DNA from 2 places in the Proteus vulgaris genome. Region 2 is predicted to be linked to the other one. Evidence: predicted binding sites of a transcription regulator. Region 2 holds the regulator's gene; the other holds the start of a gene.
The links. The regulator PhoB, encoded in region 2, activates phosphate uptake and scavenging genes when phosphate is short. The targets are predictions, from matches to a motif close to CTGTCATAAAACTGNCNNAT.

Region 1: the regulator PhoB is predicted to act here: its motif matches at 2,970-2,989, upstream of phoA (alkaline phosphatase).

Annotation. Positions count from the first base shown of each region.
Region 1 covers NZ_CP090064.1:3,716,277-3,726,180, forward strand. The annotation lists gene LW139_RS17740 (Na/Pi cotransporter family protein) at 1-1,007, opposite strand, end outside; gene phoA (alkaline phosphatase) at 1,426-2,865, opposite strand; gene LW139_RS17750 (alpha/beta hydrolase-fold protein) at 3,068-4,597, opposite strand; gene LW139_RS17755 (ElyC/SanA/YdcF family protein) at 4,817-5,956, opposite strand; gene nadR (multifunctional transcriptional regulator/nicotinamide-nucleotide adenylyltransferase/ribosylnicotinamide kinase NadR) at 6,349-7,593, opposite strand; gene radA (DNA repair protein RadA) at 7,605-8,996, opposite strand; gene serB (phosphoserine phosphatase) at 9,034-9,904, opposite strand, start outside.
Region 2 covers NZ_CP090064.1:728,607-738,510, forward strand. The annotation lists gene LW139_RS03455 (AAA family ATPase) at 1-1,432, opposite strand, end outside; gene sbcD (exonuclease subunit SbcD) at 1,429-2,661, opposite strand; gene phoB (phosphate regulon transcriptional regulator PhoB) at 2,881-3,570, shown strand; gene phoR (phosphate regulon sensor histidine kinase PhoR) at 3,594-4,892, shown strand; gene brnQ (branched-chain amino acid transport system II carrier protein) at 5,372-6,712, shown strand; gene ydhT (protein YdhT) at 6,789-7,754, opposite strand; gene phsC (thiosulfate reductase cytochrome B subunit) at 7,780-8,577, opposite strand; gene LW139_RS03490 (4Fe-4S dicluster domain-containing protein) at 8,574-9,245, opposite strand; gene LW139_RS03495 (YdhW family putative oxidoreductase system protein) at 9,312-9,904, opposite strand, start outside.

The DNA.
Region 1 (9,904 bases), 1.4 Mb from region 2:
ACCGCATTAGCGATAGCTAAAGATGGTGTATCAATAGCAGATTGATCCAAATAACGAGGCGCAACTTCAGATCCTGCGACTGGTAATTCCGGAATAAGTCTCTGACATAATTTTGCCATTATGCCGACAAAAGGGATCATCAATACACAGCGTGCAAGATTATAGATAACATGAAAATAGATAACGACTTCTGCTGGAGAAAAACCGTATTGCTGAATTTTATTCGCAATTAAGGTTATCCAAGGTAAAACCAGAAATGCACCAATCAATTTAAAAAATAGACTTCCTAATACAACTTGGCGAGAAACAACATTTTGTCCTCGGCTACTCATTAATGCCAGTAAACCACTACCAATATTAGAACCAATCACAATGCATAAGCTGATATACAAAGGCATTAACCCTGTTGCACTTAATGTCGCAGTTAATAACACTGCAGCAAGGCTTGAATAACTCACCATGGCAAACAAAGCGCCCACTAAGAGAGCTAAAACAGTGTCCCCACTTAATGATATAAAGATAGCTTGTACCGCACTCGCATGAGTAATTGGCTCTGCGGATGTCACGATAAGTTGCAAAGCGAGAATAATTAAACCAAGACCAATCCCTACACGCCCAAGTTGCCCAACTCGCTCTTTTTTACGACTTAAAAAAGTAATGACCCCAATAAGAATAAGAAGTGGAGATAACCAAGAGAGATCAAACGTCAGCACTCGTGCCATAAGTGCCGTACCTACATCCGCACCTAACATAATAACAAGTGCAGGTGTAATCGAAATAAGTCCTTGCGTCACAAAAGAGATAACCAAAAGTGCCGTTGCATTACTGCTCTGGACTAATGCCGTTACCCCAACCCCCGCAAGGAAAGCGTTGGATTTTTTATTAATACTTTTACCTAAAATGCGGCGCAAATCAGAGCCAAAGACACGCATGATCCCTGTACGAACAATATGTGTTCCCCAGACAAGAAGCGCGACTGATGAGAGTAAATGAAGCAGTGTCAGCATAGAAATAATAACCTTATTTTTATCGTTGTTTGTTTGACTCTGTTCTCCTTCAATCTCATAAAAAGAGAAAGACCATGAGCAGATAATACATCTGAGAAAAGATTTTTATTGGTAATACCTAAATAACGTAGAGTGTTATTAGATAAAAAGATATTGCAACTTAAGTGCAATAATCAATGGAGAAGTTGAGAATATTACATAGATATATTTGTAAATTCTGTTGATTATAACAGAGAATGTGTAATTTTCAAAATCAGACTATAAATAACCTATTGATTTATTATCATTTTATTTTCTTATATTTATTTTTAATAAAAAAACGCGACTAGAGGGTATCTCTCTGAGTCGCGCAAAAATACAACAATTTAGTAAGGCAATTCGACTACAAGTTCAGACAGACTACAGTATTAATTTAAATTTATTTCAGACCCATTGCATCACGCATTGTGAAGAATAAGTCTGTTTGGTCAGTTAATCCAACCACATTAGCCGCATGCGGACCATAAGCAGCCACACGCAATTGCGCACCAGTATGCTCTTGAGATTCTTCTTCCGAGTTACCGTAATTCACCACCATAACTGCGCCATCTTTAGTGATAAGCGCTTGTGTTAAGCCACTTGATTTCACATCCGCTTCAATAATCTGGCTTGAATGCGCATGGTCAGCGGTGACAATAATCAACGTATCACCGTTTTGTTTAGCAAAATCTAAACCGATCTGTACAGCTTCATCTAACGCAACAGTTTCACCTATTTGTCCACAAGGATTAGCATTATGATCTTGCTTATCAATAGAGGCACTTTCAACTTGTAAGAAGAAACCGTTTTCATTAGTTTTCAGTAAATCGATCGCTTTTTTAGTCATTTGTGCCAATGTTGGCGCATTAGGATCGAGTTTAGAGTTAGGTTTGCACTCTAATGGTGGATTATTGATATTGCCATGATAAACCGCTTTAGGACCTTCCCACGCAACAGCCATATTACCTTCATGGAATAAACCTAATACCGGTTTATCCTGATTTGCCAAAGTAATTGCGTCTAACGATTTTGCATCTTTGACGATTTGATAACCACGCTCAATAGCTTGTTGCTCTAACGTTTTACCTTTGTATTCCCCCACAGCGGCGGTTTGAGCGAAACTTTTTGCACCGCCCCCCAATGTAACGTCTGCACGAGTCACTAATAATTGCTCAGAGATAGAACCTTTGCCGCCATTTTCTAATGCATTAGTTGAGCATTTTTCTAAGGTTTCAACGGGACCATAACATTTACGTCCAGTGACATGAGAAAATAGTGCGGCAGGTGTCGCATCTTGAATTTCAGATGTAGTCACGTTCCCTGTTGCCTTTCCATTGGCTTTTGCTAATTCCAAAATGGTTTGGTGATCCTTACCAAATACATCAATCCCTAATGCACCATTATAAGTTTTCACACCAGAAGCCCATGCTGTTGCTGAGGCTGCCGAATCTGTTACATAGTTAGGTTTTTGTGTTTTTCTATCTAATGAATAGTGTGTGTATTGACCCGTCATCGGTAACGCATCAATGCCTTTAAAAAACCCGCCCGCACCTTCAGCGTAGTTACGTGCAACAGTGATTTCAGAATCCCCCATGCCATCACCAATAAAGAGGATCACATTTTTCGCTTGGTTATTATTTAAAGCTGCTTTTAATGCCTCAGTTTGATCTTGAGTCATACGGCGAGCACCACCAAATTCCGTGATATTACCTTTTGCTGCGCGATCTTGAGCCAAAATTGCATCAGCAGCAACGGGAGCTGCAAAAGAAGAGAAACTCGCACCAGCCAATAGCGTTGTTACAATAACGGATAAAATAGAACGTTGGTAACGATGAGACATAGCTTTTTCCTTGCACTCTAAAGTAAAAAAACAGGGTTAATGTTTTAAGTCAGAAAAAGCTTACGGCAGTTAAATGACAAAGAAATGAAGAGTAAAAGCGATTTTGATGACAGCTTTATGACAAGTTGGTGACAAAAAAGAAGCTTATACAATGTATTCTCATGTATAAGCTTCTCTTGTATTGAGATCGGATTTAAAAATATTAATTTTCTTGTGTTAATGCTTTTGCGCCCAAATACAGTGTTTCACACCAAGAAATATAATCATGCCCACTGGCCATTTCGAGTGATTGAACAGGATAGCCTTTTTGTTCTAAAACCTGTTTCAAGTGGCGATTATTATTTAAAATTCCTCCTTTATCACCACGACTTTCAAATAGCCCTGCTTCTAAGAAAAACTGTAATGGTTTTTTATCTGCTTGCTCAAATTGTCGAATAAGCCATTCAGGCTCTTCATTTTCAGGCGCCCACCAATAAGAGCCAGACATACTCAGCACTTTACCAAAGCGATCAGGGCGATTAAATGCGACCCATGAAGACGCTAATCCACCATAACTTGAGCCTGATACAATCGTTTCTTCTCCTGATATGTGAATACCTTTCTCTTTTTCTAGCCAAACAAATAATTCATCAGCCAAGAAACGATAAAAATCAGGATTTGGTGGTAATTCAACACTACGGCGATCACTATCAATACTATCAACAAATAGGATCATCATCGGTGCCAATTTTCCTTCCTCGATCTGTGTATCAAAAAACTTATCAATACCATATTGGCGACGATAAGTTTGACCATCAAATAATACGAGGATCCGTGGTGTTTCCATTTTTTGGGCTGGCAGGTAAAGTGCTATTTCACGATCATTATTTAAGATCTCACTGTGAAAGCGAACAATCTCTGTCTTGCCTTTCATTGTTCTATCAAGAATATCAGGCAATTTGCATTCACGCCTACTGTCTAACGACAATAAAGAAAAGTGATTATAGATATCCTCAGATTGACTTGGTGAATTTTGGGAATTAAACGGATCGGCTTGTGCCGTGGTTAAAATCGCACGACGTTGTTCAAAAGGCTCTGAGTTTTCAATAACAGGTACATCAGGCGCTAATTTATATTGCATTAATGTGTCGTTAGGCACGATATAACTGCGATACCAAATATCACTATTCGCTAAATTCGTTAACGGATCATGATTACCATCAGGTGATCCCAATAAATAAACATTCTTTTTGGCACCTTGCCATAGAAAGGTGACTCGCTTTTTATCATGATCATAAGGCTCAATCAGAGGAGCCCCTTCTTGGCGTATTTGTTGCCAAAATGCCTGAATATTTTTTTGATCAAGTTGTTTAGCGAGCGTTTGTAAACGAGGGCTAGTTGGTGCAATACCAGCATTTTTATCTAACGGTTGATAAGGTTGTGTTGTTAGCATGAATTGCCACTGCTTTTTAGCTTCACCTTGTGCAACTAATTGATAATTTGCCGTTTTAGGTAATAGAAAGCGTACTTTCTGTTGTCCATCAGCGGGAATATCCTTTAACAAACTACGAATATGAGTGCCGTTTTGTGTCTCTAACCGTAAGTTTTGTATCCCTTTTACGTTTAATTCAACATAACGTTGGCTTTCTAAATGAGCGGTAAAACACAACGTATTGTTGTTATCAAACTGACCTGTCATTTCTTTATTTTCAGTTACTGCTAAGCAACTTGCAAAGCTGGGAAAAGAGGCCATCAATGCGCATATCATCAGAGGAATTCTCACTTTATTTCTCATTATTAACTATTGTGAGAATCAATAGTAATGATAACTGTTATCAATTCAATAAAAATTAAGCGTGTACAAATTTATAATAAATTTAGTGCCTCAGTAAAAAATAATAAAAACCTCCCCAATCATTTTGGTTATTGAGGAGATTTCCTTTCTAAACTAATTAACGTTAAAACGCTCCCATTAACGCTCTTCTAGTGGATAGCTACGGAAACTCCATAGCCCTAATGCTTTTAAGCCATCACGATAAATGCCTTGTATATCTGATTTACTTGCCTTTTGTAATTCAGCTAATGGCTTATCTGGTGCAACAACGGTTAAATAAGTAATGTCACTTGGGCCACTTTGCCAGCTTGCAAGCGTGAAAATCGCATCGGCACGACGAACATGACTACCAGAGCTAATAATAACGGCTGTTTTAATACGATGTTTGGTTAAAGCATAACGGCTAAATAATGCATTTTCGACGGTTGTACGGGCATAGTTTTCTTGGAAAATACGCTCTGGTGCAATACCGTTTTTCACCAACCAATCCGCCATTAATTTGCCTTCCGTTTGATGTGCTTTTGGCACGCCCCCCGTAACGACAATCATAGCTTCAGGTAATTGTTTAGCCACTTCTAAAGTTTTATTTAAACGTTCAATTAAAATCTTATTCATTGTGCCATCGGGATTTAAAGCATAACCCAATGTCACAATCGCGTTGTTATCTTTGGTTTTATTTAGTTTTGCCAAATCTGCCGGTGTCAATTTATCACTTAAAGGCATTTTACTTACGCGATCAATCTCTGCAAAAAAGCGACTAATCTCTTCAGCTTTAGCTGGATTTAATGATTTCAATTTATTGAAATATGCTTCGCTCTCTTTATCTTTTCCTTCAAAACGAGTCCATGAAGTGACATAAATTAGCGCGTCAATATCATCAGGTGCTGCTTCTAAAATCTGTTTATAAATAGTAATCGCGCGAGGAACATCATTGTTATAGATATAAGCACTCGCGGTGCTAAATAATAAATCGAGACGGTAAGGTTCTAATTTATAAGCTTGTTGCAGTTTTTGTGCCACTATTTCCATATTTGATGGCAATTTTCCCGTAAATCCTGCATCTGACACTCGTGCCGGAGATTTAAAGGCATCTAACGCATCTTGGATCAAACTATCAACCGTTTGGCGCTGTGAGACATACTGCTGATAGCTATTATCTGGTTGATGAACTTTTTGATAAGCCAATGCAGTTGATGAGACGGTAAAACCTAAAGCGGCAATCGCTAACGAAATGACTGTTTTCTTGATATGAAGTGAAACACGGGAAGGTTGCGCCATTATCTTGTCCTTTTACGAAAAATAGTCTGCTTCTTCACTTGAACGAATGAAGATAGAGAGTGTGACTCCTCACACCTAATGGCAAAAGAAATACACACCGATAAATCTATACCTGTTATCTATAATAGAGATCCCTACATTAATTTTCAGTAACCTTTTTCACCTTATTGAAAAAAATAGCATTATTACGTAGATAGCTTATTTGACAGATTTTTTTATATATTTTTATCTTTTGGTAAGTGATTTTGTTCTGATAGTGCATCAGTGGCAAAGAATAATAAATAAAAGGGAATTACTCTGAGAGGAAAGTGTTGAGTTTTGAGTTTTGAGATCTGTGATTATTTTTATCCTTAAATATAAAACGCCCCTTAAGGCGTTTTATATTTATGTATTTACTCAATATGCTTTGATTGCATCATCAATAATTCTCTGACTAATTCAACGCAACTTAAGAAGCGCTCATCATAATCAGGTGAGTTAACTTTGATATACTCAATATTGTTTTTATCTAGCATTTCCATCAGTAAAGTTTGGAAGAGTCGACGATCTTTATCACTGCCTAAACTGCGTAAACCATCCGCTACCCATGGCGTGTTATTTTCTAAAACAATCACTAAATCAAAACGGTACTCATCAATAAGTGCTTGTACGAAAGGGTGTTCTTTACCTTCATAACGTAAACAAAATGCCTGAGTAGTGACAAAATCCGTATCAATAAAAGCCACTTTATTGGCATATTTAACAGCAAAATCAATATATTGAGCATGTCCCAATGCAATTTTATCGTAGTCCGAATATTGTAATGCCATCTCGTCTCCACCTAAATGAGAGAAAACATAATCGCGACCATACTCCCATGCACTGGTTGTATTGAAGATATTGGCAAGCTTATTGACCAATGTTGATTTACCGCTAGATTCACCGCCTAAAATAGCCACGGTGCGCACAAAGAAGGGTTTAACTTCTGTTGGAATATATTCCCAATATTTAAAAGGTGCTTGGCGAATTTGACTACCACTGATATTCATAAATGAGCGTTCTGGATCAATCAATATCGTTTCAATACCCAAGAAAGCATTATATTGATCCGCATCATCACGTTCACTGGTATAGATAAAATCAGGTGAAATTTGTTTTTCACGCAAAAAGGTTTTGATCCCTTCACTCCACATTTCCCAACCATGAGGTTGTGGCTCAATACCATGCTCATCAAATTCATGAATACGAATATTTTTTTGATATTTAAAAGTTTGCAATAACCAGCGTAATCTATCACTGACAGTTGGTTGCTGTGACATCGCACTATTGATAAATAGGTTCTTATCGCGAGGTTCGTCATGACAGAGGATCACATGTAGTTCATCAACTTGGCTACAAGCACGTTGAATTAAATAGATATGCCCTGTGTGAAGAGGATAAAATTTACCAAAAATAACACCAATTGTTTTCTTTTTGACTGGATATTCTAACCCCAAGAATTGATGTAATGCCGACATTTTTTGCGCACTGGGGCTCTTGATTTTATTATTAATCAATTGGCTAAGATAGCCTTTTGTCATATCACTTTCATCAGCAACGTGTTGTAAGGTGTATCCATTTTTTCTGATAGCCTGTTTGATATAATCAAAAGGTCCCATAATTAGCTCCTTTAGAAGTCTTCTAAATCATCAAGAACAGATAATGCATCTGACAGTTTTTTCACACCATACACTTTCATATCCGGTGGATTTTTCTTTGGCATATTTGCACTCGGTACAATGGCTCGTTTAAAACCATGTTTTGCTGCTTCTGCAATACGCTCTTGCCCACTCGGTACAGGTCGAATTTCTCCCGCAAGGCCGACTTCACCAAATATCACTAAATCACGTGGTAAAGGACGATTACGAAAACTCGATACTAATGATAATAACAAGGCTAAATCAGCACTGGTTTCTGTGACTTTAACCCCTCCTACCACATTGACAAAAACGTCCTGATCAGACATTTGTAATCCGCCATGGCGGTGTAAAACTGCAAGTAGAATAGCAAGGCGATTTTGCTCTAACCCCACAGCCACACGGCGTGGATTTGATAGCATCGAGTGATCAACTAATGCTTGGATCTCAACCAATAAAGGCCTTGTTCCTTCCCATACCACCATCACAGAACTGCCTGATGTGATCTCATCTCCTCGACTTAAAAAGATAGCAGAAGGATTACTCACTTCTCGCAATCCTTGCTCTGTCATTGCAAAGACACCCAATTCATTAACGGCACCAAAACGATTTTTATGGCTACGTAAGGTACGAAAACGAGAGTCTGTTTCGCCATCAAGCATAACAGAGCAGTCAATACAGTGTTCTAGCACTTTCGGCCCAGCTAAGGTGCCATCTTTTGTTACATGACCTACCATAATAATGGCAACATCATTGGTTTTAGCAAAACGAGTCAGATAAGCGGCCGTTTCACGTACTTGAGCAACACTGCCCGGTGAAGATTGAATATCCGCCATATGCATCACTTGAATAGAGTCAATCACCATCAATTTAGGCTTTTCTTGTGAAGCAATTAAACAGATTTGCTCAATGCTGGTTTCTGACAACATATTCAGTTCTGCTGTCGGTAAACCTAATCGATGAGCGCGCATAGCGACTTGTTGTAGCGACTCTTCACCCGTGACATACAGCGTTTTCATTTCAGTAGCTAAACGGCACATAGTCTGTAGTAATAAAGTACTCTTACCTGCGCCGGGACTTCCCCCGATTAAAATGGCACTTCCGGGAACAACGCCACCACCTAATACTCGGTCAAACTCTTTAAATCCTGTGGAGAATCGGGGTAATGCTTCAAGGCTAATTTCCGATAACTTTTGAACACGACTAACACCTTTAGCATCCCCCGCAAAGCCACTAAAGCGTTCATTACGGGAGGAAGAGGTGGCAGCAAGACGAATTTCTGTAATTGTATTCCACGCATGGCAAGCCGAGCATTGCCCTTGCCAGCGAGGATAATCTGCACCACATTCATTACATACAAAGGCTCTTTTTGCTGCTTTTGCCACACTTCTCTCCCTACGATAACAATTCTAAAAAACGTGTTTAACGCTCTTCGTGTTTTAAACCACCACTTAAAATACACATCACACCCATTAAATCGGCATGACGAATAGCCACTTTTGCCTGAGCATACACTTTTGGTTTTGCATGATAGGCAATGCCCAGTCCTGCCTTTCTCAACATTTTAAGATCGTTTGCGCCATCACCAATGGCAATAGTTTGCTCCATTGGGATCTCTAAATCTTTGGCTAAACGCGCAAGCACTTGTGCTTTATATTTTGCATCAACAATAGTGCCTTTGACTTTACCTGTTAGCTTGCCATCTTTAATTTCAAGATGATTAGCAACAGCAGACACTAAGCGTAATTTTTGTTTTAGGTTGTCTGCAAAATAAGTAAAGCCGCCTGATGCAATAGCAATATGCCAATCCATCGCCTGAAGTTTGCGCACTAAGCTCGTTAACCCCGGCATAAGAGGCAAATCATCCATCACTTTTTGCAAAATAGAAGCGTCGGCTCCTTTAAGTTCAGCAACACGGAGTTTTAAGCTTTCGCTAAAATCCATTTCACCTTGCATAGCGCGTTCTGTTATTGCCGCAACTTTATCACCCACTCCCGCAAGTTTGGCGATTTCATCAATACACTCAATTTGAATAGCCGTTGAGTCCATATCCATCACTAAAAGCCCAGGAGAACGCAAGCGAGGAATTTCACCTAGTGGAACGACATCTAGGCCACATTCATCAGATAAACGGCGAATTCTACGGGTTAGGCTACCTGCAATACGCACAACTTGGTAATCATCAATACGCCATGAAGAAACCACTACGATTGCCACACCTAATTTATGTTGGAACTCACTTATTCTTTTCTTATCAAGTTCACGTCCATAAAGTAACCACCCACTATCACCA
Region 2 (9,904 bases):
CTAGCGCTTTAGTTGCTTTTTCTAAGCCGAGTTTGAGAGTGTGTTCTTTTTCTTGCTCTGTTTTTTCACTCTTTTTGCTCACAAAATATTTTTCTGTGATTTCATCATATTGCTCAAAATAGCGTTGCCATAAAGGTAGATTTTCAGCAAGTTGAGCATAAGCCGTATGTTGGTTTAAATAATCATTTAATTCACTGGCTTGTTTTTGTGATGTTGTTAGTTGGTGTGCTGTTGATTGAATTTTTTCCAGATATTCTGATTGTGTTTTTTCGAATGCATTTTTTTGTTGTGTTTTTGCTGAAATATCTTGTTGTAGCAAGGCTAATTGATTATCTAATGGCGCCACTTTTTCACGAATAAGTTGTAATATTTGCTGTTTCTTCTCATCGTGTTGTTTAAATGTGTTACGTGCTTCGGTTAAATGCTGATTAATTGGTTGGCTTTGTTGCTCAATAAGCTGTTTTTCGGCCTTTAATGCTAAGAGTTGCGACTCAATATAGGCTTGTTCTTTTAATAGGCGATTTTTTTCATCATAAATCGGGCGAATTTTTTCTGCAGGTTCACTATTTTCAAGACGTTGAATATCAGGTTTTGCTGCCACTAATGCTTCTTGTGCTAAATTAACCTCAGTTTGCGCAAAAGTTTTGTTTTTATTGAGTTCAATCTCTTTTTCTTGCCACTGTTTTGCTACTTGATATTCCTGTTGTTCTTTTTGTAAGAGGCTCTCTTTAGCAAAAAGATCTGTTTGTTCCGTTAATAAAGCTTGGCGGGCATTTTCATCTAATAATGCCATCATTTCAGCCTGTTGCTTGAGTGTTTTTAACGTTTGTTCTTCTTCTCGCCAATGTTTAAAGATTGATTGGGAAATATGACGATAAATATCTGTACCAGTGAGTTCTTCGAGTAACTCCGCGCGAGATTTGTCATCTGCATTAAGAAATGCTGCAAATTGTCCTTGTGAAAGCAACATTGATTTAGTAAATCGGTCAAAATCCAGCCCTGTAATATTAATGATCATCTCTTTTACTTGGCTTATCTTGCTCGCTAATATTTTGTCTTCCCCCCCAGTGATATTTATTTTGACGAGTTCAGCTTGTGGTGCCTGAAGATTGCCATCTTCTTTATAATTAGCACGGCGTTGTTCCCAAAATGCACGATAAGCGACACCTTTGACTTCAAATTCAACTTCGGCTAAACACTCTGCGGTATGGCGCGTCATTAATTCATTTTGAGATTGTGTTACTTTATCTAATCGAGGGGTTCTATGATAAAGCGCTAAACTAATGGCATCTAAAAGGGTGGTTTTTCCCGCACCGGTAGGGCCTGTAATCGCAAACAATCCGTTGCTAACAAAAGGCTCTTGGTTAAAGTTGATTTTCCATTCACCTTTTAAGGAGTTAATATTTTTAAAGCGCAGACTTAAGATTTTCATTTTACTTCGTTATCCTCTTGTTCTGCCATTTCAACTGCTTGTTTAAATAATGTGGTTAATCGCGTTTTAGTTTCTTCTGAATCAAACTCATGTTGTTCTAAACGTCTTTCAAAAACATCATAGACCGTTAATTCTGTCAGTGTTTCTTTTTCATTTTGAGTGAGCACTTGGCGTTGTTTTCTAGATCTTCTTAATAAAACCACATCAAAAAGTGGGTTGTTAGTTAACTCTTGAATACGAGTTTGTATATCACTGAGATAATCTTGTGTAGAAACTTCAATATCCAACCAGATAGTCGTCTCTGTTTCAGCATATTGGTTTTTAAAATTTTCAAGCTGTGTGGCTATTTCTTTTAATGATCCTGCAATTGTACGCAATAGCTGGAATTCGGGGATAGGGAGTAGCGTAAGCTCAGCTAATTTATCTTGCTCAAAATCGATAAGGCAGACACTTTTTTGTTGTCCACTCTCATCAAAACTTAAAGGAATTGGTGAACCACTGTAACGAATATGTCCTGATTTATTCACCACTTGAGGGCGATGAATATGGCCAAGAGCAATATAATCAAATTCAGGAAATAGGGTTGCAGAGAAGGCTTCTAAAGTACCGATATATATTTCACGTACAGAATCGCTCACACTTGCACCAATCGTTGTCAGATGGCCTGTCGCAATAATAGGGATCTTGGCGTTCAATTGTTCACGTAAATCGAGAGCTGCTTGATATTGAACTTGATAATAATCAGCAATCGCTTCTTTTAGCGCGTTTTGTTTTTCAGCACCGGATTGCCCACTTCGGCTAGTTATCATATCTCTAGGGCGTAGATAGGGGATCGCACACAGTAATGCTCCTGGCGCGTTATCTTTTTGACGAAGAATTAACGGTGCTTGCGGCGTTTCGGTATGAACACTGGCAATAACAGTGGTATTTAAACATGCCAATAGTGATTTAGATTCATTGAGTGTTGCGACGGAATCGTGATTGCCACCTAAAATAACTAATTGGCATTGTGTGTCTCTCATTGCAACAACAAAGCGATTATACAGCTCTCTGGCATAGCTTGGGGGTGAGCCAGTATCAAATATATCACCAGCAACAATTAGGGCATCAACTTGATGAACCTTAATTTGTACTAATAACCAATCAAGAAATTGTTGATGTTCTTGTGCGCGGGTTTTAGTAAAAAAATATTGCCCTAAATGCCAGTCTGATGTGTGAATAATCCGCATTGCTATCCCTCTTTTTTATTTGCTCAGAGTATAGCGCACCTTGCTTTTTTAGTGAAAACTCAACAGTAAGCCTTTTTTTGAGCGATTTTTCACCAAAAAATGATTTATTTACCTTAACAACACCATGGTATTTCAGTAATGTTAAGGTTAGTCATAAATCTGTCATAAAACTGCATCATAATCATTTTGACCCTCTATATACATTACACAGGATAGAGTATGGCAAGGCGTATTCTTGTTGTTGAAGATGAAACCGCAATTCGAGAGATGATCTGTTTTGTTTTAGAACAAAATGGTTTTCAACCAATTGAAGCAGAAGATTATGATTCTGCATTGAGTTTTCTTATCGATCCTTACCCTGATCTGGTTTTATTAGATTGGATGATCCCCGGAGGCTCCGGTTTACAGGTAATAAAACAGATGAAGCGAGAGAGTAATACTCGTGACATCCCTATTATTATGTTAACGGCAAAAGGGGAAGAAGAAGATAAAGTCCAAGGCTTAGAAACGGGAGCTGATGATTATGTTATCAAGCCCTTTTCACCTAAAGAGCTTGTCGCCCGTGTGAAGGCAATTTTACGACGTTTATCACCGATGTCAGCGGAAGATATCATTGAATTCAATGGATTATCGCTTGATCCTGTTTCTCATCGAGTAACGAGTCAAGATAAACCGATTGATATGGGGCCTACCGAATTTAAACTCCTGCACTTTTTTATGACTCATCCTGAACGCGTATATAGCAGAGAACAACTGCTAAACTATGTTTGGGGAACGAATGTTTATGTCGAAGACCGTACTGTGGATGTGCATATTCGTCGTTTACGTAAAGCCATTGAAGAAGATGGTCATGACCGAATGATACAAACAGTACGTGGAACGGGATATCGCTTCTCTGCCCGTTTCTAAGTCAATATGGGAGTAATCGTCAGGTGTTAGAACGACTATCATGGAAAGCCCTCGTCTGGGGGCTATGTCTATTTTGCTTACCTGCCTTTGTATTATCGCTTTTTATTGGCCATCTTCCTTGGCTACTGGTGGTATCACTTCTTAGTGCTTTGGTTTGGCATGCTTATAATTTGATGAAATTGTCTAAATGGTTATGGCTCGATCGCTCAGTCTTACCCCCCGAAGGCAGAGGAGGATGGGAGCCTATTTTTTATGGTATTCGACAAACACAGCAACGTAATCGTAAGCGACGTCGAGAATTAGGTGATTTAATTAAGCGTTTTAGAAGCGGGGCTGAAAGCCTACCTGATGCGGTTGTAATGATGACCAATGAAGGTAATATTTTTTGGTGTAACAGCTTAGCTCAACATTTATTAGGTTTTCGCTGGCCAGAAGACAACGGGCAAAATATTTTTAATTTATTACGTTACCCAGATTTCTTGCACTATTTTACCGCAGGCGATTTTAGTCACCCTTTAACGATTTCTCTTAATAATGGCTCTATTGTGGAATTTCGTGTGATGCCATATAGCGAAGATCAGCGCCTAATGGTAGCGCGAGATGTGACAGAAAAAAATAAACTAGAAAATGCACGACGTGATTTTTTTGCCAACGTGAGCCACGAATTAAGAACGCCTTTAACCGTTATTCAAGGCTATCTTGAAATGATGGAAGAAAATAGTGCAGAAAAACCCGCAGAACATAAAGCGATAATGACAATGCAGGAACAAGCTAAACGGATGGATACGTTGGTAAAGCAGCTCTTACAACTTTCCCGTATTGAATCAGCTCCTCATATTGATTTAAATAAGATTGTCGATATACCCGCCATTTTAACTTTATTGCAACAAGAGGCAAACTCACTAAGCCAAGGCCAACATCATATTACCTTTGATATTGATGAACAGTGGGCTGTACGTGGTAATGAAGAGCAATTGCGTAGTGCCGTTTCTAATTTAGTCTATAACGCGATTAATCACACAGAAGAAGGCACAACAATAAAAGTCAGCTGGAAGAAAATTCCTCAAGGTATGTTATTTAGTGTCTCCGACAATGGCTCAGGGATCAGTGCTGAACACTTAACACGTTTAACAGAACGTTTTTACCGTGTTGATAAGGCACGCTCTCGTCATTCTGGTGGTACAGGATTAGGGTTGGCAATTGTGAAAAAATCACTGCTTCATCATCATTCACAATTGAATATTGAAAGTAAAGTTGGGAGTGGAAGTACGTTTTCTTTTATTCTGCCTCAAACCTTACTATCTGCTAAAAAAGTACACTAATCAGCTTTTCTATTTAAAGCCTTTATCATCTAATGTTTAATTAGTGATAAAGGCTTTTTGTCTTTTTATCACTCTTTTCGATGTCAATAAAAACTAATATCGTAGCGTTAAATTTTAATATTATTAATTAATAAGAACTTTAAATATGGCTAATGACCAATATTATTGGTGATAAAATGCACAAATCATATCATGTATATTCGGTGATATATGATAGTTATAACTACCTCTGAAAAATAGTTTAGATGATTATTCTGGTTTTTGGATTGGCTATTGCCTTTTTTCATTATAAAAGTTTTACTTGTGCCCAGTTATCGGCAATTTTTTCTATTTGATACCTAATTGCTCTGCATGAAATGATTATATGTGGATATTATCCTGAATAATAATGATATGAGCTCAAATAGATATTGTTGATTTTATGTTGCGCCATCTTGGCGCTATTTAACCATTATTGTAACTACATATTAACAAAACTTATGGCACATAGATTAACTTCCAGAGATATTCTGGCATTAGGGTTTATGACCTTTGCCCTTTTTGTCGGTGCTGGCAACATTATTTTTCCTCCTATGGTGGGTTTACAATCCGGTGAATTTGTTTGGACAGCTGCAATCGGCTTTCTTATTACTGGTGTTGGTTTACCTGTATTAACCATCGTTGCATTAGCTAAAGTTGGTGGAGGCATTGAAGCATTAAGTACACCTATTGGTAAATCAATGGGGCTGTTATTAGCAATTGTTGCTTATCTTGCTGTTGGTCCTCTTTTCGCAACACCACGTACTGCAACCGTCTCTTTTAAAGTGGGTATTGCTCCTTTAGTGGGTGATACTGAAATGTCATTGCTGATTTATAGTATTGTCTATTTTTTAATTGTTATTGGTATTTCGCTTTATCCGGGGAAATTACTAGATAGTGTTGGTCATATATTGGCACCGATTAAAATTTTGGCATTGGCGGTATTAGGTGTTGCCGCGATATTTTGGCCTGCTGGTGGTGCTATTCCTGCTACAGAAGCTTATCGAGATATGGCATTAACTCAGGGCTTTATTAACGGTTACCTCACCATGGATACATTGGGGGCTATGGTTTTTGGTATCGTGATTGTTAATGCGGCTCGCTCTCGAGGTATTGATAATTCATCGCTGTTGACGCGTTATACTATGTGGGCGGGAATTATTGCAGGTATATTATTAACTGCAATTTATTTGAGTTTATTTAAATTAGGCTCTAGCAGTGGCAGCATTATTCCGGGCGCTCAAGATGGTGCAGATATTCTACATGCTTATGTTCAATATACGTTCGGTAACTTTGGTAGCTTCTTCTTAGCTGTCTTGATCTTCTTAGCCTGTATGGTGACAGCGGTTGGTTTAACCTGTGCATGTGCAGAGTTCTTTAGCCGTTATTTGCCTATCTCTTATCGTGTATTAGTGTTGATTTTAGCGATATTCTCAGCTGTTGTTTCAAACTTAGGCTTGAGCAAACTGATCGCGTTTTCTATCCCTGTGCTGATTATGATTTATCCACCTTGTATTGTGATTATTTTAATGAGTTTCACATTACGCCTGTGGAATAATCCAAGCCGTATTATCGCACCAGCAATGGCGGTTAGTTTGTTTTTCGGCATTTTTGATGCCATTAAAGCATCTGATTATTTGAAACACTTATTACCAGAATGGGCGACAAAACTACCGTTGAGTGAGCAAGGTTTAGCGTGGTTGATCCCAGTATTAGTGACGATTGTTGTCTGTGGTATTTACGATAAAGTGGCAGGCTCACAGAGTAAAAAAGTGATCCATACTGAAGCCATTAATAAGTAATAAAGTATATTGATTGTAAAAATAAACAGGGAAACGAAAGTTTCCCTTTTTTAATGATATATATTTGAGGTATTAATTAACAGAAGTCGAGTTCTGTTTTCTGTGCAACAGGATGCTGGTCTTCATCTAAATAGTAATGAATACCAGCGACGATCCCATCTTCACCTTCATAGAAGATCTTAAAACGAGTACGATTGCCGTCATGATAAGCAATAACTGCACTACCGCCTTTTCCTAAGCAGAACTGATGGAGATCACCTGTTGAGATACAAATACTGTCGTCGCCAGATACCGTGACTTTACAGTTATCACCTGTATTAATGGCTACAGAGTTATTTCCTGTAACATTGATTTGCGCTAAATCACCTGTATTGGTGACTTTTGCTCGATCTTGAGAGGCTGTAATAAAATTACGCATACCGCTATTGGCGATATGAACGCCATTACCTGAGGCATAAATTTTGACATCATTGCCACTATTACAAATACGAGAGCGTCCACCTAAACTACCAATACGACACTGATTTCCTGTATTACACACTTTCCCTGCAAAACCAGTATTCATCAATTGATTGCTATAACCTGTGTTGGAAATGCTATTTTCATCACCAGAAAAAGCCACGATGTTATTATTGCCACACAAAGCGAGATCAGTGCTTAGTTGCTGACTTTTTAAGATCAATTGATGCCATTCGGTAGAAAATTGAATATTTTCAGAAGCTGGCAAAGTGTTGTGATAGGGCAGACGTTGTAATGTCACGCCTTGCTGTTGTTCATTGCCGAGCAGGAACAAGATGTTTTCCATCACTTCTTGTTCCTGTTTGGCAAAGGAGGCTTCACTAAAATGACGTAAATAAATATATTGAATAAAGCTTTCTATCCACTGTGTACGGCGCTGTTTTATTAACTCACTATGAATAGCACCGTAAGTGCCTCCATCAGGAAAATAACGTAAAAACCAACGATAAAGCGAAGTTGAAACATGCAGTTGTCGTAAGTCTTCTTTTGTTAATCTAATATTTTCCTTTGAAGGGACTGACATATAAGCTCCTTAATCCATGTATTAATTAGTGTCTATGGTAACCGTCAACCATACTGCGAAATGTTTGGAATGGTGTTTTTCCTGTTGTACACAGATAAAGGTGACCAATAATAAAAAAGACACTACATACTGCTAATATTTGGTGCGCGATTAATAACCAAGCTTTAAACATTACGGCATCAGCAGGAATAAATGCTGGATTTTGAAGTAAAACACCGGTTATCAAAAGGAGTGGAACTAATGCATACATCACACCTAAATAAGCCATTTGTTGCAGTGGGTTAAATTTCACATTTGGCGTTGCTGGGAAAGGGTGATCTTCTCCTTTAATAATTCCATAGAGATAAAAACGGGTTTGCATAAAAGCACGTTGAAACCAGTTTTTACCATCAATGCGATAAAATTTACCATTACCGCCGACAAGATTAATGAATACAAAAGATAACCAGCACACCAAGAGAAGATAACCACAGATTTCATGCACACTGACTAATAACGCTGTATCGTGAGCAGAAAGTAGGGCGAAATGGTTAATGCCACCGCTAAGAAGCAATAAAATAAATAAAGAGGCGTTACTCCAATGCCATAAACGTACGGCTTTAGAGTAAAGGTAGAGCTTCTCTTCTTTATGTGATTGACCATGTGGTGTAGCAAAGCGATAGCGTAAAAAACCATGAAGTGCGAGCACGAGTAGCATGCCAACGAATAATACACCCGCAACAATAAGCCAAAGCGGTAAATAATCTGGTGTATAAATTAAAACATACTCTTTTAGTGCAGCTTGGAACTGGGCACTGTCTGGCATGGTATTGACGATACTCATACTTTACCCTCCTCTTGAACGTGAGGCCCTACACGGCGATAGAGATGGGGTTTTCCTACACCATCAAGTTGATAAATATAATAATCGTGTGTTTTAAGCCATTCTTGAATTTGAGGGCTGTCTTCTCTACCAAATAACAAGGCATTTTGTGGACAAGCACTCACACAAATTGGTGGGAAACCTTTTTGTAATCGAGACTCAAGACAAAAATCACATTTATCAGCAACATGTGTCACTGGGTTAAGATAACGTACTTGGTATGGACATGCTGATATACAGTAGCTACAGCCAATACATTTCTCTTTATCTACACGCACAATACCATTGGTTTCATCACGCCAAGATGCACCTGTAGGGCATACAGGAATACAAGGAGCGTCTTCACATTGCTGGCAAGAGTGTCTAAAGAAATGGTACTTATCGTTGTCTTCTTTTAGGCTTAATGGAATATGAGCAATATCCATTCTTGCCATTCCTGTTGGAACTTTATTTAATCGACGGCATGCAGTGGCACAAATATTACAACCATTACAAAGCGTCTCATCATGGATCATGGCATAACGGATTGGTTTCTTTTCAGCGGTTGCCGCAAGTGCGCTTCCTAGTGGCGCACTGAAAAAAATGACCGATCCCATGCCTGCTACAAATTTACGGCGAGAAACACGCATTATTTTTGCTCCTCAGTCTGATGATGTTGTAATACCCACATGACATTTCGTGGATAAGATAGAACGTTAAGGATTTTCATGTTGTTCTACCTCTATCCATTCAGTTAAGCCTCGTGCTTTGCCATAACTCATTAACCTATTGCTAAAGAGATAAGGGGCATCGTTAGACGCTAAAACTTGTTGAATATCTTGAAAGTCAGGGTGGTCTTTCATCAGTGTCAGTGCATCTTCGATCTCTGAAGCCGTATAATGAAAGGGTTCAGACATCAACATGCTTTGTTTCAATGGACGAGGATAGGTTTCGCACTCAAATCGAACAACACCAGCAATTGCGGTACAAATATCAGCGTGACGATTTAATAATTGCAATTGTGCGAAGTTATCTGACATAAATTCATCAGAGTAAAAATAATCCTCACCATTGAGACTTAAATGGGCGATATCAATAAACTCGTCGCTTTTTAACGCGGTTTCTAACTGCACAATATCTTCTTGAGTAAGAGAATAGGGCGCATCATACAGCGTTGAAATAGCTAGCAGTTCACCTTCTTTTGAACATTGACGTATTGCATTCGCTAGATGTTGTTCAGCAGATAATTCTGCGATTTCTTCAACCTGTTCTTCCTCAAGTACCGTTGTGGTGTTAGTACTGCGTCCAA